One region of the Paenibacillus sp. FSL R10-2778 genome, then DNA from elsewhere that is predicted to be linked to it. Evidence: a T-box and tRNA genes for the amino acid it is inferred to sense, from the RefSeq annotation. Region 1 holds a T-box; the other holds one or more tRNA genes.
The links. A T-box is a leader RNA that pairs with one kind of tRNA and senses whether it is charged. The one in region 1 lies ahead of trpS (tryptophan--tRNA ligase), so its partner is inferred to be a tRNA-Trp.
Positions count from the first base shown of each region.

Region 1 (14,611 bases):
GCTGCCAATGCATCAGACTTGGCCTTAGCCTCTGGGGTCAGCGTTGTTTTACCGGTGACTTTATCTGTTTCCTTAGCCGTATACTCTTTATTGAGTGTGATATACAGCGATTGAACAGGTGTGGAATAAGCTAGCTTCTCACCACCTGCAGCGTATATAACCCCTCTCATGGAAGCTAACGGTACATTTTTAGTATCTCTACTCGTCTCTACCTCAGTTAAAGTTGGACCTTCCACGAACTGCAGAACAGCTAGTCGGATGATGATTACGCAAAATATAACGAACGTGCTAAAGAAAAACACGTTGAGTCGCAGGCCAATGGAACTTTTGCTGCTGGTCTCGTCAGGAGGTGAGGCCTGCTTACGGAAAAAACTCACAGTTTTTCTCTCCTTTTTCTCTAATTTAAGCTTATTGTTCTTGAACGGGATCTGCCACAGGTGGAATATTCTTCTTCGGAACCCCATCCAGCCCATATTCCCAATCATAAGCATCAAAAATCTTACGGGCAACCGGAGCTGCACTATTGGAGCCAAAGCCGCCTTCCGGAATCACAACCGCTACAGCCAGCTTCGGATTCTCACGTGGAGCAAAGGCAATAAAGACCCCGTTATCACGGTTTATATTTTTTCTATCCGTTTTTTCAGAGGTTCCTGTCTTACGGGCAAAATCATAAGGAAAATCGTCAAAAGCACTAACTTTACTGCTCATTCCCTGTTTGATTTCTCTCCAGAACGATTTATCAAAAGTTACGCTATTAAGCACTTCTTTTTTAAATTCCTTAACCACCTTACCTTGCGCATCAGTAATCTTACTTACAAGCTGCGGTTTAATTCGCACACCTTCATTTGCAAGTGTAGTAGCATACTGGGCAAGCTGTAATGTAGTATAACTGCCTTGCTGGCCAAAAGATGCGTAGACGAGCGCGGCCTGTGAGCTCCCTGCAGCCTTGAAATCTGTATAGTTAATCTGACCTGGTGATTCACCGGGAAGACCACTTTGTGTTGACACACCCAGTCCGAACTTTTTCATATATTCGTCCCAGACCTCTACACCTTTATCCCCCAGGTATTTCTTGTATAGTTGCTTTCCGACCATATCTACCATAAATACGTTAGAGGATTGCTTGATAGCATCAGCCGGATACAGTTTTCCATAGACGTGACCTGATGAATTTCTAACCGATGATTTATCATCCTTACCGAAATAGGTAATCCCCACATCGGGATAGGTGCTCGAGGTGTTAAAAAATCCTTCATTTAAACCAATTAATACACTTAACGGTTTAATGGTCGATCCCAAGAATACAAGTGAGCTAAAATCATGACCCGATCTCCCGGAAGAATTCGAGGTAATTGTACCATTCAGATGATTATTCATAATTTTATTCCAGACAGATGTAGGCAGCGAGTCCTTTGTCCATACATTCGAATCGTAATCAGGCATACTCGCCATAGCGACAATATTCCCAGTCTCTACTTCCATTGCTACTGCATAACCTGTTAAAGCATCAGGATGAGTTTCGCCTTGAACAGCATTGGTATGCAGCCATTTAATCTGATCCAATATAGCCTGTTCAGTCTTCATCTGAACATTCTTATTAATGGTCATCCAAATGTTATTGCCTTTTACAGGGGGAACGGTCTGTTCTACCTTCTCCGCCATATTTTGAGGAGTGACCGAAATGACCTGATAACCATTTTCTCCGCGCAGTTCGCGTTGATACTGCATTTCCAGACCATCAAATCCTACATATTCTTCCGTTTTATACATAAGTCCCGGTGAAGAATTGTCTTTCATTGCACTACGAATATTTTTGTACATCGCTATGTCTTCGGTTGATTTAAAAGGTTTACCAAAACCCACCGTCTGCACAGCTACCGTATCTTTATCGTAGTGGCGTACACTTTCTTCCACAATGGTAATGCCTGGATATTCATCCTTGTGTTCCATGAAATAAGCTATTTCTTCTGAAGTTAGCCCTGCTTTTATACGACGCGGTACATAACCCAGATACTTTTTAAAGTCCAGATCAAGTAAATCCAGCACGTCCTGCTGCGTTAACTTAGGGGCATCTGCACTTCCATATTTCTCAAACTCCGCTACTAATCTTGCTGCAAGGTAATTAGACTTATTTTTCGCTTTTTCCGTTAGTGAGGTTTCACCCGTTACTTTATCGGTAGTTTTAGCTGTATATTCCTTATTTAGGGTAAGATAGAGCGACTCAACAGGTGTAGAATAGGCTATCTGCTCACCCCCGGCAGCAAAAATAATCCCTCGCATGGCTGCCAGCGGAACAAACTTCGTATCCCGTTTGATCTCTTCTTCTGTCAGCAAAGCTCCCTCAGTAAACTGCAAACCTGCAAGACGCACAATAATGATACAAAAAATAAAAAAAGTGCCAAAGAAAAACAGATTCAATCTCAGACCTACAGAATGTTTCGAAGATTTCCCGTCCGCAGGCGGGAGCTGCTTCCCAAAGCTCACCAGCTTTCTTCCCTTCTATATAAAAATAATGTCTGAATTGCCTTAGCCAGCGACATTGCTCTTATAATGAAGGTGATTTCTAAGAAGCTGATTGTGAGCATTGCACTCGCATTTGTGTTAGAGCGGTTGGTATGAGTTTATTGTACCACACGGAAGGAGTGCGGCGCCCTCACTCAGAGTGCGTTCTCCCTAATATGCGTATCGTCAAAATCCTTCGGATTAAACCAATCCCCACTGCTCGCCCAAGTGGGATCCAATGGAATCCAAGCTTGCCGGTCACTTATATAAACTTCATTCCAGGCATGTGCGCCATACCCGCCTCGACCATCATAGCCTTGACCCGTTACAACGCGCACCTGCAATCCTTGGGAGCGGGCCATTACAGCATAAAGACGTGCATAATCAATACATACCCCTATGCGTGTGTCGAAGGTATCCTGCGGGGTCTGTTCATGCCAAATTCTATTTTTTTCATAATTTTCCGCTTTGGCGTAATCATAAGTTACTCGTGTTCCTACCCAATCATACAGTAGTCTGGCTTTCTTCTCGTCTCCTTGCGCTTGTCCAATAATATCTTCAGCCGCACCCACAATATCTTGTGGAATGTCATGATCAATAACTTCATATTTTCTGCGCAGGATATCATTCATCTCAGCTGCAACGGTCTTCGTCAGAATAGGCAGCTTTTTCTGCACTGTCTCCCCAACAAAGGGCTCAAATACAGCGGCAGCGCTTTGACTGTAGATCGGAGAAGATTCCACATAACGGCTAAATTGACTTTCTGGATTTAGGCCAACACAAATGAAGAGAGCAAGCACAATAATTAAACCACGAGTCAATCCTATAATTAATCCTATGATAGCTCCGCCCATACGGCTTACTTGCGTAATCTTTCTGTCCTTAAATGTCTTGGTGCGCCGTAGCTGATGGAATGGGAGCAGCATAGACAACAATCCCAGAAGCACACGAATTAAGATATAAGAGAGCAATAACAACAATAGAAACCGCACCAGCGGCGATTCCGCCAGCACAGACACAGCCGTATAATAAATTTGCTGCCACTGGGTCAGCTGTTTATCAGGCAGACTTATTCCTGCTGCCCAAGTCTGTACATGAGGATTGAGATAAGCCGCAGCAGGAATGGCCAGCACCAAAGAAGCTATTGTATACAGTCCTGCTCCCAGCAGACCGAATAATCTTCCGGTGGCACTTGAGAACCCTCTGCTCCAGCCTTGCAATAGTGAAAAGACTACTACCAGCAGGAGGGCGATGGAGATGATATTTGCATCACTCAGACTAGTCAACCAACCGTTTATCATATCCGATCTCCCCTTTCAGTCGCCCGCTTGCTTGTTTTTGATAATGATTTAAACTGAAGCCGTTTATTGATGTTTCCGAGCTTCCTCGATAAATGTTTGTGTGGTATCAGTAATACTCCACTTCCCAAGACTAACTCCGCGGAAAGTAACCTCTACCTTATCTTCGCCAGTAGTACCTTTCACTTCAATATTCGGAGTTGTAATCGTAAATGTTCCGTCACCATTTGAAGTGTACTTCGCATCCTGCGCCTCTTTAAGCATAACCTCTTGTGCTTCCTTCTTCACCGTACTTACCGTTCCATCTGCCACCTTATTCACAGCGTTACCAATTTGGTCCATTGTCACACCACTATAGATGAATAGACCTACAACGATAATAATGACAATCGCCCATTTCAACATCGTTTTGACCAAATTAACAACCGCGAACAACAGAATGAGCGCAATAACAATAACTAACCAATTCTCTCTAATAAACTGTGACCACACCTCTGGATCCATCAACCTCACAACACCCCTATCACCTAGTTTCGTCCTAAGGATTATCTCCTCTATAGACATGACGCCAATATTAATTATTATACATGAATGCCCATCATAATTCATGGTTCCACAGCCAGAGAAAGGTATACCTGCTTATAGGAATTAAAAAAGCGGTATAAGCCTTCTCTGTCCCACGTAAAGTACAAGTAGTTGCTTAAATTTGATCTTCTTAAAATCCGCCTTCCTGCATTAATCTTTATTGTAGGTGGCTCTCGGAGGTGTTTCCCTGTGAAAACTGCGCTGTGGCTGTACCTGTTTCTTTTTCTGGCGTTTTTTGATTTACATGCACAGTATCCTATTCTAACGCCCTTTGCCATCTCTCTTGGTGCGGGACCCGCCTTTATTGGCTGGATGATGGGCATGTATTCGTTAACCCATCTTCCTGGCAATTTGCTCGCAGGCGTACTCGTCGATCGTAATGGCAGCCGCCGCTACATCGTCTTTAGCCTTGTTACTGCGGGAGCCATTCTACTGCTGCAGGCTCATGCTCAGCTTCCGTGGCATTTGCTGATGCTACGAGCAGCAAGCGGGTTCGCGCTCGCCTTCCTCTCTCCAGCGTGCATGACCTTGCTGGCTTCATTATCATCTGATGCTACTGAGCAGGGGAAATATATGTCCGGACATGGTATCGTTCATACCTTAGCTTCAGTGGTATCCCCGGCAGCGGGGGCCTTTATCGTAGCTAAAGCTGGCTATTCCGGCACCTTCACCTCATTGGGATGGCTGCTTATCGCTACAGGCATCATGGCTTTTTTCAGTGTACCGGCACCTGCCCGGCGTTTAGTACGCCCTGTAAACTCTGCAGCACCTCCTTTAAAAAAACAGGATCTTCCTTCGGTCCCTATATCCGATGCCAATCCAGTTTCCAAACGTTATTATCTGCTGCCTTTTTTCGTTTCTTGTTCACAAGGGGTTCTGTTCTTTGAACTTCCTCTATCTCAGACCGGAAGTAATAGCATTGTTTCCACAGGCATTCTTTTATCGCTCCTTAGCTTAGGGGCTTTGGTAACACTCAGTTTGTTCTTCCTGAACCGCTTTTCCCCAGGAGGAAGAATAGCCGTGGCCTTGCTAGGAATGGCCCTTTGTTTTTTTGCGCTTGCCTCACTTCACAGCATTCCCGCTTCCGTTATTCTCTTTATGCTGGGTGCAGCTAAAGGAATATTATTTCCTGCAATGGCATCGCTCTTTATTAGTCTAGGTGGACCAGGACGTATGGGACGCACCTTCTCCATGCAGTCGATAGCCATGTCACTAGGCGCATTCGCAGGCCCTGTGGCCGCAGGACAATTAAGAGCCGTTGTTTCGCCTTATTTCATTGCCTTTCTATTGCTAATGGTTGCACTATTACTGCTTCCGCCAAAAAATTCAACCAAGCTGTCTACCTACTCTTCCAAATGGAATGGGCGGGCCGCATGATTCATTGTTTTTACGACATTTCCCGGGGAATGAAGATTTTCCTGTAGAAACAGTTGTTAAAACTGCTCCTCCTTCGGTAAACTATAATAAGTCTGTAAGTTCAGGCTTCATTTCCGGAGGTGATTGTCAGCAAATGTCCATTACGATTATTGTCGAAGGCAAAAACGATCGCAGCAGATTACGACGCGTGCTGGTACCGGAAGTCGAAATCCTCTGTACCTTTGGTACATTAAATACGCTCAAACTCGAGTCCCTGCGACAAAAAGCAGGAGATGGAGAAGTATATCTTTATATGGATAACGACAGTTCAGGCAAAAAAATACGCGGGATTCTCCGCGATGCCTTTCCCGATGCTGGTCACATCTATACACGCCGGGGTTATGCCGGAGTGGAAGGCACTCCAGATGAATACAATATTAATCAGCTTGAAAAAGCGGGTCTGGAAGAGTTCATCATTTACCCTGAACCTATTCCTTTTTGATTCGCGATATATTGCCTAAGAAATTAAAAACGCCTTTTTCGTTATCCTTCAATAAATGGGATTCGAAAAAGGCGTTTCTGTTATGCGGTTATGTTCTATTCACGAGCCAATTCATTCAGCCTATCGGCAAGAAATTCAGGCGTTATGTTATCCGTATCCCCTGCGTCATACAATGCACGGAGACGATTGTCCCGATCAACCAATGCTATGCGATTGGCATGTACGAAATTTTCTTTACTATTCCCTGCAATTAGTACTTTAAAAGAATCAGTTGCCAGCTTACGAATGACTTCCTGATCCCCCCGTAAGAAGTACCAACCCTTATAATCTGCCTGGAAACGGTCCGCAAAGCTTTTAATGGCTTCACGCGTATCATTCTCTGGATCAAAAGAAATGGAGACGAACGCCGTATCTTTTCCAAAGCTGCCATCGTCGACCAGAATTTTCTGCGTCTGAGATAACAGAAACGTAGTTATAGGACATACATCCGGACATTGTGTGAAAAAAAAGTATACCAGCCGCGCCTTACCTTGTGTATCAGCCAGAGTAATCTGGTCTCCATCCACATTTTCAAGTGAAAAGTCCTGCACTTCACCGATTACCGGCAGTTTTTCTTTTCCTAAATTCAAAGAATTAACTGCCAGATAACCAGCCATTACCAAAGCAAGCAATAGTAGAATCCAGGTCCATTTATAACGCTTAAAGGTCTGCACGGACAATAATACCCTCCCTCTTCTTAACCGTGAATCGTATTCAATACAAGTACGATCAAACTTACCGTTAGGTAGTTAATGGAGAAGAGGAAGTTCTTCTTCGCCCAGACTTCGTCATCTTTTGCTGCAAAGCCCATCAAGGTTATGATTAACCAAGCTAAGGACAGCGCTGTTGAAATCACCAGATAAAAAATGCCTGCATAATCGTAGGCGTACATTAACACTGGAATAGGCAGCAACAGTGCTACATAAGGAATCATTTGAAACTTCGTACGACGTGTTCCTTTGACTACAGGCAGCAGCGGAAATCCAGCGGCTCTATATTCTTCTTTACGTCTAATCCCGAGTGCCCAGAAATGGGGAGGTTGCCACAGAAACAACATCGCAAACATCAGCCAAGCCCCTAGATCAACTGTTCCCGTAACTGCAACGTAGCCAATTACCGGTGGCATAGCTCCAGAGATCGCACCTACTGAAGTGCTCCATGTTGATGTCCGTTTCAACCAAAGGGTGTATACTACAACGTAAACGAACATCCCTACAATCCCGAACAGACCGGCTAAAACTCCGGAAAAAGCAAACAGTACAATCAAGCCCGCAATCCCTAGCCCAATAGCATACAGCAATACGGTTTTGGGTTTCAGTCGTCCTGTAGGAAGCCCCCGATCGCGCGTTCTTTCCATCTTCATGTCCAGGTCACGGTCGAAATAGTTATTAAAAACACAGGCCGAAGCCATAACCAGCATTGTACCGAGCAGTGTCAGAACTAATCTGCCGTATTGAACATCCCAACCTGAAGCCAGCCAATATCCTGCAAAGGCAGCGATGAGGTTAGATCGGATAATACCGGGTTTTGTTACGGTAATGAAATCACGCCAACTTGCACCTTCCGGTGGAGATTTTGCAGACATAGCTGCAGAATCGGAAGAAGCTTGAAATGTTATATGATTATCCACACCAAATGATCCTCCTTCTAAACGAACTTCTAACGTTCTAGCCGAAGCACTAAATAGACTTCGCTGTTAACTTTATCATATCAAACCCGAGGAGACTTTGACAGTCATGGCACAGTATGTTCATGAATTTGACAATTACGTGACAATATTTATTTCCAGCCCGTTAATAACCTAAGCTGTATTTGGGTAATTATTAATAATGTACTTCCGAACAACAAAGGAGAACTGACCAATGGACACCGCTACACATTTAGTTATGGGCATAGGGTTAGCCGGACTTTCATTCGTAGATCCTGTCGTTGCTTCTGACCCTAAACTGGCCGGGGCCGTTATGCTGGCTACGATTTTAGGCTCACAAGCTCCTGATGCCGATACCGCATTAAGACTAAAGGACAATGCAATATATATTCGTAATCACCGGGGAATCACACACTCCTTGCCTTTTCTAATTTTGTGGCCCGCTCTGATTGCCCTAGTCTTAGGGCCTCTGTTTGGATTTACTGATTTGGCAGCTTTAAGCCATGTTGCACTCTGGGGTTTCATAGGCGTAGGCGTGCACGTCTTCTCTGATCTGTTTAACACCTATGGAACCCAGGCCGCCCGTCCATTTACTGAGAAATGGATTGCCTGGAATATCATCCACATTTTCGATCCATTTATTTTTGGCAGCCATATCGCAGCTATTCTACTCTGGATCACTGGGATTGTGCCGCCCAAACCTTTATTTATTACGCTTTATGCCTGTACCATTCTTTATTATATTTGGAGAACGGTTGTTCATGCCCGCCTTACACGAAACATCAAGCTTAAAGATATACACCATAATGCTGGTGAACGTTATATTGTAATCCCTACAATTTCACTTAAACGCTGGAACGTAGTTAAAGTGAAAAAAGACGGCAGCTATGACGTAGGGCAGCTACTGAACAACCGTCTGGAATGGTTCAAACATGCGGTCTGCTCGAATCATCCCGCTGTGGAAATATCCAAGTCGCATCCAGATATTCAGTCCTTTCTATATTTCACCTCTTATGCGGTTGCCGAAGTGGAGGAACTTCCTTCAGGATATATGGTGCGCTGGGGAGACGTTCGTTATTTACACCGCAAACAATACCCTTTTGTGGCTGTATTAGTTATGGATAACCAATATAAACCTTTAAATACTTATGTAGGCTGGCTTAGCAGTGATAAGCTCGACAAACGATTTTCCATCGACCCTGGTTCTTTACGATGAAACTGTAGACTTACTGAGAGATCTATTCTATAATCACAAAAAATCCCGGAGTATTTTATAATACTCCGGGATTCATTTTAGCAGACACGGAAAGGAAGGCTCTTAATGGGTAAAGGACTCTCACTTTGGTTCGCTTGTTCTTCTATTCTTATTCTCACTGCCGCTTCAATCGCGATCAGCTATAGCTTCTGGCTGGCACTTCTGCTTGGTTTTCTTTGCGTAATGAATATTGGCTGGGGATTTATCCTCAAAGCCAGAATTAGACGCAAACAGGAAAGCTTAAGCTCTGACTAAGATTAACGAGCTGGCAGAAAGCCCATCCGCTCTTTTACGCCATTCAACGTCTCAGCTGCAACAATACGTGCGCGTTCAGCACCTTCGGCAAGAATATCAGTGATCGCACCTGAACTGCGAATTTCATGATATCTTTGTTGCAAAGGCTCAAGTGTGGATACAACCACTTCCCCAAGATCCTTCTTAAAGCCACCATACATTTGTCCCTCATAACGATCGGCAATTTGCTGAAGGGACATTCCAGAACATTCCGAGTAAATACTCATCAAGTTACTAATCTCTGGCTTGTTAGCCGGATCAAAGATCACTTCACGTCCAGAATCAGTCGTTGCGCGGCTGATTTTTTTACGGATCACATCCGGCGAATCCAACAGGGCAATATAGCTGCCTGCATTCGGGCTGCTCTTGCTCATTTTTTTAGTGCCATCATCCAGAGACATAATGCGTGCGCCCACTTCAGGGATATACGGTTCAGGAATCGTAAAGAATTCGCCAAAACGGTTATTGAATCGGCCAGCTAAATCACGGGTCAACTCCAAGTGCTGCTTCTGATCTTCACCTACTGGCACAAGATCCGCATTATAAACAAGAATATCTGCTGCCATTAAAGAAGGATATACGAATAGGCCCGCGCCAACTGAATCCTTACCTGATGATTTATCTTTGAACTGTGTCATACGCTCAAGCTCGCCCATTGCCGTTAGCGTAGTCATGATCCAGCCCAATTCCGCATGCTGAGGCACATGAGACTGCATATATACATTCGAACGCACAGGATCAATTCCTGCCGCGATAAAGAGTGCAGCTACAGCTTCAGACTGCTCACGCAGTGCCGCAGGATCTTGAGCAACGGTGATCGCATGCATATCGACAACCATAAAGAAACATTGATGATCGTCTTGCAGCTTCACAAAATTTTTCAGCGCTCCGATATAGTTACCCAAAGTTAGAGAACCGCTCGGTTGTATGCCTGACATTACTTTTTTCAACATAATATAGACCTCCGTTAGATGTGATTTCCAATTTCCGAGAACGCAAAAAAAGCCTCATCCGCAAGGGACGTGAGACCGTGGTGCCACCCTTATTCGCTGCTTAACCCTTATATAGTCAAAGGGAAACAGCCTTAGTCTTCCTTTAACGGGGAAGATCCGGCCGGTCTACTAGGGCATCTTGCTCCCGTTCAAGCGCGGCGCTCAGGGGTCCATTCATCAGGAGTGTCCTACCGGTTCGCATCAACCACCGGCTTTCTGAAGGTGCATTTCCTGTCTACTTGTCCCCGTCATCACATTCTCATCATAATTTAATGCCTTCATCATAGAACCATAAAGAGAAGTTGTCAAATCACTTAACCACTTCCGCATAAATCTGTTATGATAAGGTTATCCATGTTCTATTCGATTACAGTTACGATAAAGGAGCATATCTCATGAAACAGGTGACCAAAGGGCAGTGGGGCGGTTATGATACTTATATTTTGCACAGCCGCGAACTGGAAGTCACGCTTTTGCCGCGACTAGGAAACAACGTGATTTCATTGTTTGATGTAAAAGAACAACGGGAAATTCTGCGGCGGCCTGATGAAAGCGATCAAGCTTTCTTTATGCAAAAACCTTACCATTTTGGCATCCCGCTCTTAATTCCACCCGGAAGAATTCGTAAAGGAAAATTTCAATTCGAGGGTACAAGTTATCAATTTGACCAGAATACCGCTGGTGACAATCATATCCATGGTCTACACCGGACTCAATCCTGGTGTGTCAGCGATATTGAAGAAGACGAGGACGGTTGTGCAGTCACTACTGAATTCCTTACTGAAGATGATCCGCACTGGATGGAGCAATTTCCCATTCCACTCAAATTCGAAATGACATTCAGGCTTCAGGATGCCCGGCTCAGCCAGACTTTAAAGGTTACAAATCTCGGCGATCATCGTATTCCCTTTGGGATCGGTTATCACACCTGGTTTATGATCGATGGAGAACCTGAACGCTGGAATCTCAAGCTGCCCGTAAACAGCATTTATGAACTAAACCATGAATTGCTCCCTAGCGGCAATCTAATTCCACTTGGTGATCTAGATTCACTAAACTCTGGAATCAACCTCCAGGGAACTAATTTTGATACTGCTCTACGTATTGGTGACAAGCAGCCCGTAGAAGCCTTGCTATTACGCGATGATGGTTATGGTCTTCGTTATACAGCTGACGAGAATCATTTCCGCCACTGGGTCCTGTATACCAAAGGGCCGGCCGATCAATTTCTGTGCATCGAACCGTACACCTGGCTCCCGGATGCTCCTAACGTTTCCGATGACCCTTCCTTCACGGGCTTGCTGAAGGTAGAACCAGGTCAAAGTCTTGAGCTGTCCACTATGCTGGAAATGATCTATCCCGAGAATTAAAGCAGATATACATTATATCGGTCTTCCCTTGCGTTTACGTAAGAGAAGGCCGATTTTTTGTGCGAGCTTAGTTATTTGGGCTTTCTACCCTTACTTTTAATCGACTAATAATTACCATCCTTAAAACCTTTCGATAGCATGCATGAATTAGCCACTTAGCGCTCATACTATCTTCACAACGGGCGAAGGAGGTGACACACATGGGTCAAGCAGGTCAAGGTCGTAGCAGCCGTTCCAATAACCTTGTAGTTCCTCAAGCAAATGCAGCGTTGCAACAATTGAAATATGAAGCAGCACAAGAGCTTGGAGTAACGATCCCAGCTGACGGTTATTACGGGAACTACACTTCCCGCGAAACTGGTTCTTTGGGAGGTTACATCACTAAACGTCTAGTACAACTGGCAGAACAACAACTGTCCGGTCGTCAGTAACATCGTTATCTTAAGTGTTTTATCCGGCAGAGGTCTTAAAAAGCCTATTGCCGACTAGCTTTCAAACCTCTCACACTTCTTCCAGAAGCTGTGGGAGGTTTTTCTAATTTATAGCCTATAGTCCCAGCTGCAAACAATTTTTATGTAAAACGTTTAACTTAAAAATTGATCAGCACTCTCGGCGTAAGCATTACGGGGAGATCGAATCATCAGATTCGCCATATTATAATTAGACTCCAGCGTAGCATCTACGATTAGCTTGCCCTGTCTTATAGCGAATTCATAGCTGATCTCACCATGAGTCCAACGGCGTTTGTATTTCAGACTCTCCAGTGCCATTAGACGAAAAGAAGACTGCTGGCTCTCCGTTATTCCTTCCTTCACTTCTGTGAATCCACCCCCCCGACCGGCTAAAGGGTGATGACGTATGCCGAATTTGCCAATGGTATTATTTCGTATTTGCACAAATACCGTACCGGAAGATAGCCCTGACAATTCCTCTTGCAGTTCCCTAAACACCAAATCCATCTGTCTTGCTAATGATAGCTGTTCTGTCTTAAGCATATCTTTCCTCCTAAAAGTTTTGTGAGCTTAGCTTCTTCGAGTTTTCTTCGTCTTATAAATCGAACCCTAAATATTTGGGCTAAGGGTCCGTCGCCACTGCGGGGAATGTTTGGACTTCCAGCCGCTGTTCTCTCCAAATTTCTTGAATTCTTACGCGTATAGCGGGTGAAATTCGGAGACAAAGGCGGTCGCTCCCGCTCTTACAGTTCCAAAATCCCCCTCGCCACTCCTTCCCCTTTTCCCAAGTTTCTGGTTCGATTTATATCGTTTTGTGAGCTTAGCTACTTCGAGTTTTCTTCGTACAAGCCGGCTTAGTAAGCGCTTACTTAAGCTTTTTGAGCTGAGCTCATTTGTCTTCCATGCAAGCCTTTTATAAGGCTCAAGGCTCATTATAGACCCCTTACATACGTCCAACAACATTATTCTACAAAATTGGGTTATTATCCCTAGTAATGCGCAAAATTCATAGATCATTCGTATATTAATTTTTATAAACCGGGGGTTTTCGACATTTAAGCATTAAAAAAAGACCCCTTAACCGGGGTCTTTGCGTGTTCACACTGAAATTCCGTTATTTTTTGTGTCCTGAAATTTGTCTTATTTTAGACATTTCACGCTAAATGCTCTGTCATCTCCAAGAACTCGTTAATATCAGCCACGATCAGATCTGTAGCTCCTTGCCAGAAATCCGGTTTTGTCAGATCCACTCCCAAATGTTTGAGCACCAAATCCTCCAATGTCATCACGCCGGTATCCTGCAACAAGCTATCATATTTGTCTGCAAAGGAAGCTCCCTCTTGTAATGCCAGACGATATAAGCCTGTACTGAACATATAACCAACGGTGTACGGGAAATTATAGAAAGGTACATCTGTGATATAGAAATGCAGCTTTGACGCCCAGAAGTGAGGATGATATTCAGAAAGCACACCACAGAAAGCTTCTTTCTGTGCTTCCACCATCAGAGCAGACAGTTCCTCAGCATTTACAAGGCCTTCCTTACGTTTCTCATAAAAGCGAGTCTCGAACAAGAATCGAGCATGAATGTTCATAAAGAATGCCACACTGTTCTGTATCTTCGTTTCAAGCAGAGCCAGCTTCTCCTCTGCATTGCCCGCAGCTTTAACCTGAGCATCAGATACAATCACTTCTGCAAAGGTTGAAGCGGTCTCTGCAACGTTCATTGCATAATTCTGATTAAATACAGGTTGATCATCAAGCAGGTAGGAATGATAAGCATGTCCCAGCTCATGGGCCAATGTTGAAACATTGGAAGGTGTGCCGCTGTAAGTCATGAATATCCGTGATTCTTTACTCTCAGGGAAGGAAGTACAGAATCCACCAGGACGTTTGCCATTACGATCCTCAACCTCGATCCAGTTATTATCAAAGGCACGCTCTGCAAACTCAGCCATCTTAGGACTAAATTTACGGAACTGTGTGACGATATCCTTCGCAGCTTGATCATAAGGGATCTTGCCGGAGGATTTGCCTACAGGAGCTTCGACATCGACCCATGAGAGAGAATCCAGCCCCAGCAGCTTGGCTTTACGCTGAAGGTAGGACACAAGTACAGGTTTGCTATTCGTAATCACGTCCCACATCGTATTTAAGGTGTCCTGTGTCATACGATTGATGCTGAGCGGATCTTTCAGAACATCGTCCCAGCCTCTGCCCTTATAGAGCTTCAGGCGGAAGCCTGCTAAGTGATTTAAGGTATCCGCGCAATTGTCTGCCGCTTCAGTCCAAGCCTCTTCCCATTTATGGAACATCGT
Region 1 is NZ_CP151956.1:5,839,723-5,854,333, forward strand. Features, by position in the region: gene NST40_RS26190 (penicillin-binding transpeptidase domain-containing protein) at 1-377, opposite strand, end outside; gene NST40_RS26195 (penicillin-binding transpeptidase domain-containing protein) at 409-2,484, opposite strand; gene NST40_RS26200 (transglutaminase-like domain-containing protein) at 2,658-3,803, opposite strand; gene NST40_RS26205 (hypothetical protein) at 3,867-4,304, opposite strand; gene NST40_RS26210 (MFS transporter) at 4,575-5,762, shown strand; gene NST40_RS26215 (DNA primase) at 5,896-6,243, shown strand; gene NST40_RS26220 (SCO family protein) at 6,339-6,956, opposite strand; gene cyoE (heme o synthase) at 6,980-7,912, opposite strand; gene NST40_RS26230 (metal-dependent hydrolase) at 8,145-9,146, shown strand; gene NST40_RS26235 (hypothetical protein) at 9,252-9,440, shown strand; gene trpS (tryptophan--tRNA ligase) at 9,443-10,429, opposite strand; T-box leader at 10,493-10,732, opposite strand; gene NST40_RS26245 (aldose 1-epimerase) at 10,867-11,841, shown strand; gene NST40_RS26250 (alpha/beta-type small acid-soluble spore protein) at 12,042-12,272, shown strand; gene NST40_RS26255 (hypothetical protein) at 12,426-12,836, opposite strand; gene NST40_RS26260 (M3 family oligoendopeptidase) at 13,448-14,611, opposite strand, start outside.

Region 2 (14,611 bases), 170 kb from region 1:
ATACTGCTAGCTTGGCAATTCGTGAGCCATTCAAAAAAAGACCTTTATTCATTGCTTTTGTACGATACTGAGTAGATAGCAGATTATCAGCTATGCTTGCTTCACTAGCGATCCCTTGCCGCATCCGATCCTCCGGTATATAGGAAACGCCTAGCTTACGAATATCCAAAATATCCGATTCACGGATATCCTTTCCCTTCACTAGTACAGAACCCTGACTTGAGACACCTCTCAAGCTACCTGTAAGAGCTTCAATGAGCTGTGTCTGCCCGTTGCCTTCTACACCAGCAATCCCAACGATCTGCCCACCACGTACCGCAAAATTGATATCCGACAATAATGCTTTGCCATCTGCATCATTCACACCGAGTCCCTGCACCGTTAGTACTGGCTCACTAACAGCCAGAATCTCTTTGTCATATTTCAGCACGACATCTCTGCCGACCATTAACCGCGAGATTTCCTGTTCTGTCACATCCTGTGTTTGAAAAACACCTTCACTACGGCCGCTGCGCATAATCGTAATTCTGTCGCAAATCGCTTTGACTTCCTTTAATTTGTGCGAAATAAAAACTATCGTATGGCCCTGTTCCCTTAATTGCTTAAGCTCGCGGAACAATTCCTCTGTTTCCTGTGGAGTCAACACCGCAGTTGGCTCATCAAGCACCAGAATTTTAGCACCACGCAGCAGCGCCTTAAGAATCTCAACCTTTTGCTTCATCCCAACTGTAAGATCCTCTACTTTTGCCTTTGGATCCACGGCCAGATTGTATTTCCTTGCGGTCTCTTCCGTCATGCGCACAGCCTCGGCATAATTAATGCCAACTCCTCTGCGCGGCTCCATACCCAGCACCATATTCTCTGCCACCGTAAAAGAAGGTACCAACATGAAATGCTGGTGGACCATGCCGATGCCTCTATCAATGGCGTCCTGAGCGGATTGCAGCTTTACTTTTTCACCCTTGATATAGATCTCGCCTTCACTTGGCTCTTCCATGCCGAACATAATCTTCATTAAAGTCGATTTACCTGCACCGTTCTCACCTGCAATCGCATGTATTTCTCCCTCACGTAAAGAAAAATGCACGTCTTTATTTGCAACGACGCCATTGGGATATACCTTGGTAATTCCCCGCATTTCCAGCAGAGCTGTGTACATAGGTCTCAACGCCTTTCAACTTGGAGGTCTGCAAAAATATACAGCTGGAATTCCCCTGACTAGAAGAATCTCCAACTGTAGGTTTATCTCTATAGAGCTGATCTTAAGATTTAAAGCTTAAGGCTTAACTGCGTTACGAATAGCTTCTACCTCTGCGGTTTCCATCCCCATCGCATTATCCACTTTAATTTCTTTATTGATCAGCTTTTGCTTCACTTCTTCAACCTTGGCCTGAAGATCAGCCGGGAATACATTTTTATAAATATCATTCTCAGCAATACCTACACCATCATCTACAAAGCTCAATACATCACGTTTGCCCATTTCTAGCGTACCCTCTTGCAATCTCTTCACTGCACCTAGAATAGCCGTATCAATCTTTTTAATAGATGAAGTAACGATTAGATTTGCTTTTTCACTATCCGTATCGTTAATCAACATTGCCTGATCGGAGTCTACACCAATTGCATATTTTTTCTTCTCTTTAGCTGCGTCAAAGATCCCAAGACCTGTACCCCCAGCCACGTTAAAAATAACATCCACACCGGAATTATATTGAATTAGAGACAGCTCCTTACCTTTTGCCGGGTTAACAAAATCACCAGCGTACGACACAGCCACTTTTACATCAGGATCAACGTACTGAGCACCTTGAATGTAACCGACCAAGAAAGCATTAATCCCCGGAATATCCATACCGCCGACAAACCCAATCACATTCTCAGGGGTAGCATTCGGCATATCCGATTGTGTAGCTAATGCTGCTACGGCACCTGCCAAGAAAGATACTTCATTTGTCGCATAAGACATGTTGTACATGTTATCTGGTGCTTCATCGATGTCGGTATCATAATTAATGAATTTTTTGTCTGGATACAATTCTGCCGTTGCATTAAACATCTCTGTAATTTCAGAACCGCCAGAAATAATTACATCCCAATCCTCGGAAGCGATATCGTTAAATGTAGGCTCCCATTTCGTTTTATCAACGCCCATTTCAACAACCTTTGTTACTGCACCAAGTTCATCCTTAACCTTTTGCAAGCCGTTATTAGCGGAATCAAAAAATGATTTATCCCCAAGTGTCCCCGGAATCAGCAATACAACCTTGAGTTTATCCCCTGCACCTGTTTCTCCACCCTCAGCAGCGTTTGATCCAGTATTCGCAGAAGAACCGTTATTGGACGTGTTATTCCCACATGCTGTGACCAGAACCATCACCATTAATAACAACAAAGAAAGAACTTTTTTATTCATTACTCTATTCCACCCCTAATTTTAGTTGGTTAGTAATCCGCAGAATCCCATCTTCACCCATTGTATAATTCACGGTTCAAATGGAAATTCTCTTTTTTCCAAATAAAGTATTATTAAAAGTAATAAATTTAACGTTTAGGCTCAAAAATAGCAATAAAAATACCATTATTATTAATAATCCGCTTTATTTCCGAACGAGATGGCCAGTCAGGTTGCGAACTTTCGGATTTATTGATACGATCATAACAAATATTATTAAAAATAATTATATGATTTCGGTCATTGTTTTGTACGATTCGGCTAAAACATAAGTATTGGAGGATCATCATGGATCGTGTTCTATATATTGTAAGTGCCACACATGAGCTAAATACTTATATCCCTCCACACCAGCATGAATGCTACGAACTAGTCTATTATTTACAGGGGGTAGGGACAACCAATGTTGGCCCACGAAGTTACCATTTTCGCTCCTCTTCTTTCGCGCTTGTGCCACCCAATCATAAACATGACGAGCACCACCGTGAGGATGCAAATGTATTATTTGTAGGCTTCCACTCGGAACACCCTAATATGAGTAATCTGCTCGGCGTATATGAAGATGATAAAGATCAGACCGTTCTTCAAATCCTGCTGCGAATGAAAGCAGAGTTTACACGCAAGCAAGACGGATTCTCTGAGCTTCTAAACCTACAAATGAGCGAGATTACCGTCCATCTTATGAGGTTTCTTAGTGCCTCTGGATATCAATCCCCAACAGAAGATCGAGTACAATATGTCCTTAATTATATGAATGAGCATTATCGCCATAAATTGTCCGTCGAAACACTATCAGAAATGTCCGGATATAGTTACGATCGTTTTCGCCATCTATTTAAAGAACGTTTCGGGTCTTCACCCCTGCGGTATTTGCTGTTAAAACGCCTGGATTATGCAAAGTCTCTATTACGTCATACTCAGATGCAAATCTCTGAAGTATCTGCTGCTGCAGGTTTTGTGAACGATGCCCAATTCTGCAATATGTTCAAACGAGAAATAGGTCATACCCCGCGAGCATTCCGCATTAATAATCAATCAGGTTAATCACTAATCAGATTAAAAAAAGCCGTTGAAATAGAGAAACTCTCTATTCAACGGCTTACTGCTGTAAACCCAAGGACATAAAGAAAAAAGGTTTGTAAGATTGCTTATAAAAGCATTCTTACAAACCTTTTTAAGATACCGGCGAGAGGACTCGAACCTCCACGGTTTCCCACTCGATTTTGAGTCGAGCGCGTCTGCCATTCCGCCACGCCGGCACATATGAACTAAATGGAGGCGCCACCCAGATTTGAACTGGGGATAAAGCTTTTGCAGAGCTTTGCCTTACCACTTGGCTATGGCGCCATGAAAACTTGGAGCGGACGACGGGAATCGAACCCGCGACCCTCGCCTTGGCAAGGCGATGCTCTACCGCTGAGCCACGTCCGCATAAAATGGCTGGGGATATAGGATTCGAACCTATGAGTGACGGAGTCAAAGTCCGTTGCCTTACCGCTTGGCTAATCCCCAATAACATTTTAAAGTAAAATGGGGCGACTGATGGGTCTCGAACCCACGAATGCCGGAACCACAATCCGGTGCGTTAACCCCTTCGCCACAGTCGCCATATTAAGTTGATATTGTTGCCATTATTCATTTTAAAGTAAATGGGGCGGCCGATGGGTCTCGAACCCACGAATGCCGGAACCACAATCCGGTGCGTTAACCCCTTCGCCACGGCCGCCATATTAAACTTTAGAAAGAACTTGGCAGGGGCAGCAGGAATTGAACCCACACCAACGGTTTTGGAGACCGTTGTTCTACCTTTAAACTATGCCCCTAAAAACTGGTGGAGGATGATGGATTCGAACCACCGAACACTCACGTGAGCAGATTTACAGTCTGATGCGTTTGGCCACTTCGCTAATCCTCCAAGGATGGTGCCGGCGAGAGGACTTGAACCCCCAACCTACTGATTACAAGTCAGTTGCTCTACCAATTGAGCTACACCGGCATGGCACTCATTCTTTTGTGATAATAAATGGTGGCTCGGGACGGAATCGAACCGCCGACACGAGGATTTTCAGTCCTCTGCTCTACCGACTGAGCTACCGAGCCATGATGAAAATGGCGGAACCGACGGGATTCGAACCCGCGATCTCCTGCGTGACAGGCAGGCATGTTAGGCCAACTACACCACGGTTCCAAAAGATATAATTGCTTAAGTTAATTGGTTGCGGGGGCAGGATTTGAACCTGCGGCCTTCGGGTTATGAGCCCGACGAGCTACCGGGCTGCTCCACCCCGCGTCAGTAAGAAAGTGTTATGGTGGAGGCTGAGGGGATCGAACCCCCGACCCTCTGCTTGTAAGGCAGATGCTCTCCCAGCTGAGCTAAGCCTCCATAAACAACAATTGTTATTGTACCAAAGTCCACTAGGATAAATCAAGTGAAAATTTGGTGACCCGTATGGGATTCGAACCCATGTTACCTCCGTGAAAGGGAGGTGTCTTAACCCCTTGACCAACGGGCCATACTAATTAAAAATTTGTGGCGGAGAGAGAGGGATTCGAACCCTCGAGACGCTTGTGGCGCCTACACGATTTCCAATCGTGCTCCTTCGGCCAAACTCGGACACCTCTCCATATGGCTCCCCGAACAGGACTCGAACCTGTGACAACTCGATTAACAGTCGAGTGCTCTACCAACTGAGCTATCAGGGAATATTCATTCCAGGCTTGATGCCTGAAAACTGAATCCGAAACGAATCTGCATTCTACGTATAGGATAAGCCCTCGACCGATTAGTATTGGTCAGCTCCATGCATTGCTGCACTTCCACCTCCAACCTATCTACCTCGTCGTCTTCAAGGGGTCTTACTAATTGGGAAATCTCATCTTGAGGGGGGCTTCACGCTTAGATGCTTTCAGCGCTTATCCCGTCCGTACGTAGCTACCCAGCCATGCTCCTGGCGGAACAACTGGTGCACCAGCGGTACGTCCATCCCGGTCCTCTCGTACTAAGGACAGCTCCTCTCAAATTTCCTGCGCCCACGACAGATAGGGACCGAACTGTCTCACGACGTTCTGAACCCAGCTCGCGTACCGCTTTAATGGGCGAACAGCCCAACCCTTGGGACCTACTTCAGCCCCAGGATGCGATGAGCCGACATCGAGGTGCCAAACCTCCCCGTCGATGTGGACTCTTGGGGGAGATAAGCCTGTTATCCCCAGGGTAGCTTTTATCCGTTGAGCGATGGCCCTTCCATGCGGTACCACCGGATCACTAAGTCCGACTTTCGTCCCTGCTCGACTTGTAGGTCTCGCAGTCAAGCTCCCTTATGCCTTTGCACTCTGCGAATGATTTCCAACCATTCTGAGGGAACCTTGGAACGCCTCCGTTACTCTTTAGGAGGCGACCGCCCCAGTCAAACTGCCCGCCTGACACGGTCCCCGTACCCGGTAAGGGTACTAGGTTAGAACCTAGATACGATCAGGGTGGTATCCCAACGGCGCCTCCACCGAAGCTTGCGCTCCGATTTCTACGGCTCCCACCTATCCTGTACAGATCGTACCCAAATTCAATATCAAGCTGCAGTAAAGCTCCATGGGGTCTTTCCGTCTTGTCGCGGGTAACCTGCATCTTCACAGGTATTAAAATTTCACCGGATCTCTCGTTGAGACAGCGCCCAAGTCGTTACGCCATTCGTGCGGGTCAGAATTTACCTGACAAGGAATTTCGCTACCTTAGGACCGTTATAGTTACGGCCGCCGTTTACTGGGGCTTCGGTTCATAGCTTCGGGTTACCCCTAACCACTCCCCTTAACCTTCCAGCACCGGGCAGGCGTCAGCCCGTATACTTCGCCTTGCGGCTTCGCACAGACCTGTGTTTTTGCTAAACAGTCGCTTGGGCCTTTTCACTGCGGCCCCCTCGTGCTATTCACACTACCGGGGCACCCCTTCTCCCGAAGTTACGGGGTCATTTTGCCGAGTTCCTTAACGAGAGTTCTTCCGCGCGCCTTAGAATTCTCTTCTCGCCTACCTGTGTCGGTTTGCGGTACGGGCACCTTCTCCTGGCTAGAGGCTTTTCTTGGCAGTGTGAGATCATGACCTTCGCTACTATAATTTTCGCTCCCCATCACAGCCCAGCCTTATCGATGTGCGGATTTGCCTACACATCAGCCTCACTGCTTAGACGGACATCCATCAGTCCGCGTCACTACCCTCCTGCGTCACCCCATCGCTCATAGCGGATTACGGTGGTACAGTAATTTCAAACTGTTGTCCTTCGACTACGCCTTTCGGCCTCGCCTTAGGTCCCGACTTACCCTGAGCGGACGAGCCTTCCTCAGGAAACCTTGGGCTTTCGGCGGATCAGATTCTCACTGATCTTTTCGTTACTCATACCGGCATTCTCACTTGTGTAGTGTCCAGCGCTCTTTTCAGTACACCTTCAACCCCTACACAACGCTCCCCTACCCCAGATGCAAAGCATCTAGCCATAGCTTCGGTGGTGTGTTTAGCCCCGTTACATTTTCGGCGCAGAGTCACTCGACCAGTGAGCTATTACGCACTCTTTCAATGGTGGCTGCTTCTAAGCCAACATCCTGGTTGTCTGTGCAACTCCACATCCTTTCCCACTTAACACACACTTGGGGACCTTAGCTGATGGTCTGGGCTGTTTCCCTTTTGACAATGGATCTTAGCACTCACTGTCTGACTCCCGGCAATAAGTATATGGCATTCGGAGTTTGACTGAGCTTGGTAATCCTTGCGGACCCCGCACCCAATCAGTGCTCTACCTCCACTACTCTTATACCGAGGCTAGCCCTAAAGCTATTTCGGGGAGAACCAGCTATCTCCGAGTTCGATTGGAATTTCTCCGCTACCCCCACCTCATCCCCGCACTTTTCAACGTACGTGGGTTCGGGCCTCCAGTGCGTGTTACCGCACCTTCACCCTGGACAGGGGTAGATCACACGGTTTCGGGTCTACGTCCACATACTAATTCGCCCTATTCAGACTCGCTTTCGCTGCGGCTCCACCTTCTCGGCTTAACCTTGCATGTTAAACGTAACTCGCCGGTTCATTCTACAAAAGGCACGCCATCACCCATTAATAGGGCTCTGACTTTTTGTAAGCACACGGTTTCAGGTTCTATTTCACTCCCCTTCCGGGGTGCTTTTCACCTTTCCCTCACGGTACTGTTTCACTATCGGTCGCCAGGTAGTATTTAGCCTTAGCAGATGGTCCTGCTGGATTCATACGGGGTTTCACGTGCCCCGCACTACTCGGGATCCGTCTCGGAGAGAATACAGTTTAGGTTACAGGGCTTTTACCTCTATCGCGGGCCTTTCCAGACCTCTTCACCTACCATATTCCTTTGTAACTCCATGTGAGACGTCCCACAACCCCTAAGAGCAAGCTCTTAGGTTTAGGCTGTTCCGCGTTCGCTCGCCGCTACTGACGGAATCACTATTGTTTTCTCTTCCTCAGGGTACTTAGATGTTTCAGTTCCCCTGGTCTGCCTCTACACACCCTATGTATTCAGGTATGAGTAACTGCGAATTACCACAGCTGGGTTTCCCCATTCGGACACCCCCGGATCAAAGCTTGCTTACAGCTCCCCGAGGCAGTTTCGTTGTTCGCCACGTCCTTCGTCGGCTCCTGGCGCCTAGGCATCCTCCGTGTGCTCTTATTAGCTTAACCTTGATTTTTCCGCAGGAAAATATCATACGATGACATTCTCTTTGGAATCATCTCACTAATAACATTTACTTGTTTGCACAAGTTGCTAAAAGATGTTCTAAAACGCAAATTCGTTTCGGTATCCAGTTTTCAAGGATCAAGTCTTACTTGAGAGCTTAAACTCTCAAAACTGAGCAACGAGTGAGTAACAGGCCTAAACCTGAGTTTTGGAAGCTTAGCTTCCGATTTGAATGTTCTCATTGCAGAGAACGATTCTCCATAGAAAGGAGGTGATCCAGCCGCACCTTCCGATACGGCTACCTTGTTACGACTTCACCCCAATCATCTACCCCACCTTCGGCGGCTGGCTCCCTTGCGGGTTACCCCACCGACTTCGGGTGTTGTAAACTCTCGTGGTGTGACGGGCGGTGTGTACAAGACCCGGGAACGTATTCACCGCGGCATGCTGATCCGCGATTACTAGCAATTCCGACTTCATGCAGGCGAGTTGCAGCCTGCAATCCGAACTGAGACCGGCTTTGATGGGATTGGCTCCACCTCGCGGCTTCGCTTCCCGTTGTACCGGCCATTGTAGTACGTGTGTAGCCCAGGTCATAAGGGGCATGATGATTTGACGTCATCCCCACCTTCCTCCGGTTTGTCACCGGCAGTCACTCTAGAGTGCCCAGCATTACCTGCTGGCAACTAAAGTTAAGGGTTGCGCTCGTTGCGGGACTTAACCCAACATCTCACGACACGAGCTGACGACAACCATGCACCACCTGTCTCCTCTGTCCCGAAGGCCGCTGCTATCTCTAGCAGATTCAGAGGGATGTCAAGACCTGGTAAGGTTCTTCGCGTTGCTTCGAATTAAACCACATACTCCACTGCTTGTGCGGGTCCCCGTCAATTCCTTTGAGTTTCAGTCTTGCGACCGTACTCCCCAGGCGGAGTGCTTACTGTGTTAACTTCGGCACCAAGGGTATCGAAACCCCTAACACCTAGCACTCATCGTTTACGGCGTGGACTACCAGGGTATCTAATCCTGTTTGCTCCCCACGCTTTCGCGCCTCAGCGTCAGTTACAGCCCAGAAAGTCGCCTTCGCCACTGGTGTTCCTCCACATATCTACGCATTTCACCGCTACACGTGGAATTCCACTTTCCTCTTCTGTACTCAAGCCACCCAGTTTCCAGTGCGACCTCAGGTTGAGCCCAAGGTTTAAACACCAGACTTAAATAGCCGCCTGCGCGCGCTTTACGCCCAATAATTCCGGACAACGCTTGCCCCCTACGTATTACCGCGGCTGCTGGCACGTAGTTAGCCGGGGCTTTCTTCTCAGGTACCGTCACTCCGGTAGCAGTTACTCTACCGGACGTTCTTCCCTGGCAACAGAGCTTTACGATCCGAAAACCTTCATCACTCACGCGGCGTTGCTCCGTCAGGCTTTCGCCCATTGCGGAAGATTCCCTACTGCTGCCTCCCGTAGGAGTCTGGGCCGTGTCTCAGTCCCAGTGTGGCCGTTCACCCTCTCAGGTCGGCTACGCATCGTCGCCTTGGTGGGCCGTTACCCCACCAACTAGCTAATGCGCCGCAGGCCCATCCCTCAGTGACAGATTGCTCCGTCTTTCATTCTTCTCTCAGGAGAAAAAAGAAATTATCCGGTATTAGCTACCGTTTCCGGTAGTTATCCCAGTCTGAAGGGCAGGTTGCCTACGTGTTACTCACCCGTCCGCCGCTAAGTTATTTTGAAAGCAAGCTTTCAAAATAACTCCGCTCGACTTGCATGTATTAGGCACGCCGCCAGCGTTCGTCCTGAGCCAGGATCAAACTCTCCAATTAGTATTGAAAAGAGCGATATGCTCATTTTGAAACATCTGACGAGAAAATTAATTCTCTAATTTGGATTTCACTTACGTGATTTCCCACTCACTCGTTGTTCAGTTTTCAAAGATCAAGCTGTTTATTTCGTCGATGTGTTGTTCAGCAGCGACCTTTATAATATATCACAGCGTCCTCGTTTTAGTCAACCTTTTTTTTAATTTCTTTTTTTGGTTGTCTTTCGAATGTTTTCGAAAGCACATCTCTGTGTCAGAGGGACGAGTTATAATTTAACACATGAACAAGGAAAGAGTCAACCATTAATTTTTCCGAATAAATATGAGCGTTTCATATTAGTAAACAAACAAAAAGAGAGTGCTCAGCCTCTCCCTATCCTTGCTCATCTCTCTATAATTAATCATCTTCTGCTGTATCTAATTCATCTCTATAATGTATAGCGGATCGCATGCCCTTCTCCCTCGTGAACATCAGCCCAAGATGTAATCTCTCGGATTAGCGAACGAGAAACCAGCTTTCGTAAAACAAGGGGTAGTTCAGACTCTAATTGACTCAGACCTGAATGCTGCAGTAATTCTTTAATGCTCCATGCTTCCTTACGGCTATTCAAAATATTAAAGAGCAATAGACAACAGTCCGTCATTTTGGACATAATCCCAAATTCACATGCAAGAAGCACAAGCTCCACACGTTGCTCTAAGGTCTCAGTACTGACCGTTAACTCCTCATAAAGTTTATGAACGGAGGTATTCATGCTTTTAACCTGCTCCCAAATAGCTGGCTCGGGGAAAGCACCCACTTCACTCACTTCTATTCTTGCCCAATGATATAAGGCTATCAATACACAGTTGTAAGCATCCATAATAAAGCCAGCCTCTATATAGCGCTTGGATTTCACATACATATGCAAAAAGCGAGCAAACTCCATAAATGCGACCCGTTCCTTAATCGGTCCTTCAAATTGTAATATCTCGCGGCGCATTTCCTCGAGTATTCCCTTGGGGTCCCAGATCACTTCCCCCCTCATCAAACTGATAAGAAGTTCGTTATTATCCCCTGCCATAACAGCCTGCTCCAAAGCAAAAAGGCCGATATGGACTGACTGGGTCCGTTGGTCACCGGCAATGGTATGGCGAACAATATGCTCTCTATCCTGTTCTTCATGCAATACTAACACTACCATATCAAAATCTTGAAGAAGTGCGCTTTGAAACGGAATATCCCCATTCTGCCGCAAAACGACCGCTCCTAAAACATTCTCATCAAACGTTTCTCCACTCAACAAAGTTACATTGGACAATTCCATGCTTCCCTCCATTAAATTTGGCGATTTTGCGTCCAGTCAGTTATAATTCAGTTATAATTATTATTCTACATATGAAAGACAGTTCCTTCTGGACAACCCAACTATATTTAGTTAGGAGCAAACACTCATGAAGTTTAAAACGGCTAAGATCAACGCTTTTCGCACATGGGGATTACTGCTCACAATGCTCGGAATGGGACTTATGGTTTTGGGTACGGCGGGCATCGTGTTTTGGGGCTCAACTGGAAAAGTATTCGCTGGAATCGGTCTTGTAATCGGTTTAATCTCAATGATGGCAAGTCTTGCAATCTATTTCTGGGCTGGGATGCTGTCAACTAGCGCAGTCCAACTGGAATGCCCTGAATGTCACAAGCTGACCAAAATGCTGGGCAAAACAGACCGCTGTATGTTCTGCCATACCATCCTTACTATGGATCCAGCTGAGGCCAATATTACTGCGGAACAACTTAAGAGTCAGCAGCTTAATCAATAAAACACATCTTACAGAAGCTTATTACTAGCGATTTATAATGCAATCAAACATTTGCTTAATACAACAAAGGGGCCCCTATATTGGGAGCCCCTTTGTTTATTATGAATGAAATAATAATTACTTATGAATCCCTTGTAATGCCTCCCACGCAGACGGATTACTAAAGCTGCGATTCCATGAACCGATGCCACCAAGCCCTAAAGACTTAGCAAGCTCAACTCTAGCTTTTAAAGAAACTTTGTCTTCGATCCATATTTTTTTAAGAGCGCCATCCTCCTTATACTCAACGTAATTCTGCCCTGCTGCCTTATCAAAGGTTGGGGTCAGCTTCTTCTCTTTAATAATTTTTTCAACGGCATTCATACTAACCGATTTAGAGCTTACTTTGGTCTTGCCATCCACCTGGGCCTCAGTCCAGATTCTAGTATACAGTGGAATCCCTAGAATCAGCTTCTCAGGCGGCACATCGTCTTCCTCTATGATCCGGCTTAACGAGCTTTCTACCCACGGCAGAGACGCAACAGAGCCCGCTACAGGACTAGCAGCCCAATGCTCGTCATAAGCCATAACAATAAGATAATCAACTACTGAATTAAGAGCTCTACGATCAAGGAATGCTGACCACATCTCACTGTTGGATTTAGGGGTTACGTCTATGGAGACGATTAAGTTTTTGGCTTGAGCCATAGGTTTTAGCTCTCGCATAAATTGTGTAACATTCTCCCCGTCTTTCGTATATACATTCTCAAAGTCAATATTAATTCCATCCAGCTTGTATAAATCTGAATACTCGAGGATCTGTACGATCGCGTTCATCCGCTTCTCATAGCTCGACAATGCCTCAGTGGTTATGTCTGGTTCAAAGCTATTGCTGAGCAGCCCCCATACTTCCAAACCGCGCTCATGGGCCCACTGCACATACGCACTATCAGCCTGACTGCGCACATTCCCGTCACCATCTATGATACTGAACCAAGTCGGGCTAGCCACGTTAACGCCCGGAAGCTCACCGAATGTACTTGGGTCAGGTTTGCGTTGATAAACAGCTTCCCAATACAAATTCACTGACTTCCCTTTCCAGCTTCGTTCTGCCCGTGAGGGAGTGGTGCTTTTGGGTTCCACTGTCTTTTGACCGTCTGAGATAATATCACTGGCCTTGGTATAACCCGCATAACCGCTGCTTAACTGCACATACAGCCAGTCCTCATTTTCCTTATTCCAAATACTCACGATGGCACCTGGGGACATATCGGCCACGATGGGTGCGTGAATCGACGCTTCGCTGCGAAGAGCGACTGTCTTATCACCTGCTTCACCTTTCACTTTCCCCAGCGGTACAGTCTCCCCTGCTGTCATTAACAGCACAGCCCCGGTAGTCGTATCCTCTTGAATCTCAAACCCATACAGGTCTTCTAAAACATCCGCAGGAAGATAAGTTATCTTTTCCTTAACTTCAGGTGCCAGCCGCAGCTGCAGCGGACGATTGTTCAGACTAGCATCGGTTTTATCCTCTTGCATATATAGAAGTTCACTTTCCGTTGATAGGATGACCGATTTAGTCTTTTCTTCATAACGAATAGATGAGTCCACATGTTCCTGCAGTAATGGTAGAGGTAAAAGCATGCTATCACCGGTCCCTGAGGCGGAATATCCTGTTAGCTCTCCTTTTACGAAGATAGGATGTTCTAGGCCTTTCCAGTCTGGATCGATGTGCTGGCGATTTGGCAATACAAAAAACACAACCCAATAAGCTGCTGCCGCAATGAGCAAAAGTCCAAAAAAGCGTCGGAAAAGACCTCCGCGCTTTTTGACGCGTTTCTGTCTATATCTTCTGTCCAAAATATATCCTCCAAATATTAGATGATTTTAAGTTAAGTCTAACAATACGATTATAACATCCACTTGGTTCCGGATAACCAGTATAAGTTAGTCATTTTCACTATATTTTGTTATTTTGAAAAAAATAAAAACGTGAGTCCTCCGCTTTCGGATTTCACACGTTTATTGTGTAGCTTGGCTATACGCCCTTAAGTACAGTAGTATTCTGTCTTATTGTTGCTTCTCTCTGCAACATTTGCAAACTCCATGCAATTCCATACGCAAACCCGTAATTTTGAAGCCCGTTTCCTGCTCTGCATGTATCTCTACATCATGAAGCGAAGGATAACTAAAATCTTCAATCTTACCGCATAGCTGACAGATGACATGATAATGATCAGATACATTGGCATCAAAACGACTGGAACTATCCCCGTAGGTCAACTCGCGAACCATGCCGGCTTCCATAAACATCTTGAGATTATTATATACAGTTGCTACGCTCATGCTCGGAAATTTCGGCTCTAGCGCCCGGTATATATCGTCAGCTGTAGGATGATTCATTGCTTCCATCAAATACGTAAGAATCGCATGACGCTGGGGCGTTATACGGACACCTGTTGTCTTTAATTGTTCCAGTGCATGTTGTACTCCACTCCCCATTACTGTCACCGCCTTTTGAATTTAAAAATAAAAGAAATACTTCTTAAGATTGTAAGACCGATTTTTCAATATTGTCAACGAAGTCTATACATTATATTTATTATTATATAAGAAAAATTACTTTTTTCAATATTTCCTAACATTTAGATTGCTATTTCCTTCAACATGAAGCTTGAACTCGCCGGTTCCCACTTCACCTGATACTTTTTTCTTATCAATTGTAAGTTCAGGCAAATCTGAAGTAATATCACCATATCCACTGGAACCATTCACTGTATAGTTGCTTAACATCGGTAAATACAATTGAATGTCACCAACTGCGCTATAAATGTCCCAATCTCCAGCGACATCAGAAGAGCGAACATCAATG
Region 2 is NZ_CP151956.1:6,012,202-6,026,812, forward strand. Features, by position in the region: gene NST40_RS26860 (ABC transporter ATP-binding protein) at 1-1,159, opposite strand, end outside; gene NST40_RS26865 (BMP family ABC transporter substrate-binding protein) at 1,277-2,416, opposite strand; gene NST40_RS26870 (AraC family transcriptional regulator) at 2,744-3,499, shown strand; tRNA gene NST40_RS26875 (tRNA-Leu) at 3,636-3,714, opposite strand; tRNA gene NST40_RS26880 (tRNA-Cys) at 3,729-3,802, opposite strand; tRNA gene NST40_RS26885 (tRNA-Gly) at 3,812-3,886, opposite strand; tRNA gene NST40_RS26890 (tRNA-Gln) at 3,893-3,967, opposite strand; tRNA gene NST40_RS26895 (tRNA-His) at 3,987-4,062, opposite strand; tRNA gene NST40_RS26900 (tRNA-His) at 4,106-4,181, opposite strand; tRNA gene NST40_RS26905 (tRNA-Trp) at 4,205-4,278, opposite strand; tRNA gene NST40_RS26910 (tRNA-Tyr) at 4,285-4,370, opposite strand; tRNA gene NST40_RS26915 (tRNA-Thr) at 4,376-4,451, opposite strand; tRNA gene NST40_RS26920 (tRNA-Phe) at 4,480-4,555, opposite strand; tRNA gene NST40_RS26925 (tRNA-Asp) at 4,566-4,643, opposite strand; tRNA gene NST40_RS26930 (tRNA-Met) at 4,669-4,745, opposite strand; tRNA gene NST40_RS26935 (tRNA-Val) at 4,763-4,838, opposite strand; tRNA gene NST40_RS26940 (tRNA-Glu) at 4,894-4,968, opposite strand; tRNA gene NST40_RS26945 (tRNA-Ser) at 4,987-5,079, opposite strand; tRNA gene NST40_RS26950 (tRNA-Asn) at 5,083-5,158, opposite strand; rRNA gene NST40_RS26955 (23S ribosomal RNA) at 5,219-8,144, opposite strand; rRNA gene NST40_RS26960 (16S ribosomal RNA) at 8,407-9,964, opposite strand; gene NST40_RS26965 (nucleotidyltransferase-like protein) at 10,389-11,267, opposite strand; gene NST40_RS26970 (DUF2614 family zinc ribbon-containing protein) at 11,395-11,760, shown strand; gene NST40_RS26975 (glycosyl hydrolase family 18 protein) at 11,878-13,599, opposite strand; gene perR (peroxide-responsive transcriptional repressor PerR) at 13,810-14,241, opposite strand; gene NST40_RS26985 (DUF4097 family beta strand repeat-containing protein) at 14,368-14,611, opposite strand, start outside.
Region 2: it has a tRNA-Trp gene. The T-box ahead of trpS (tryptophan--tRNA ligase) is inferred to sense a tRNA for this amino acid. The anticodon was not compared.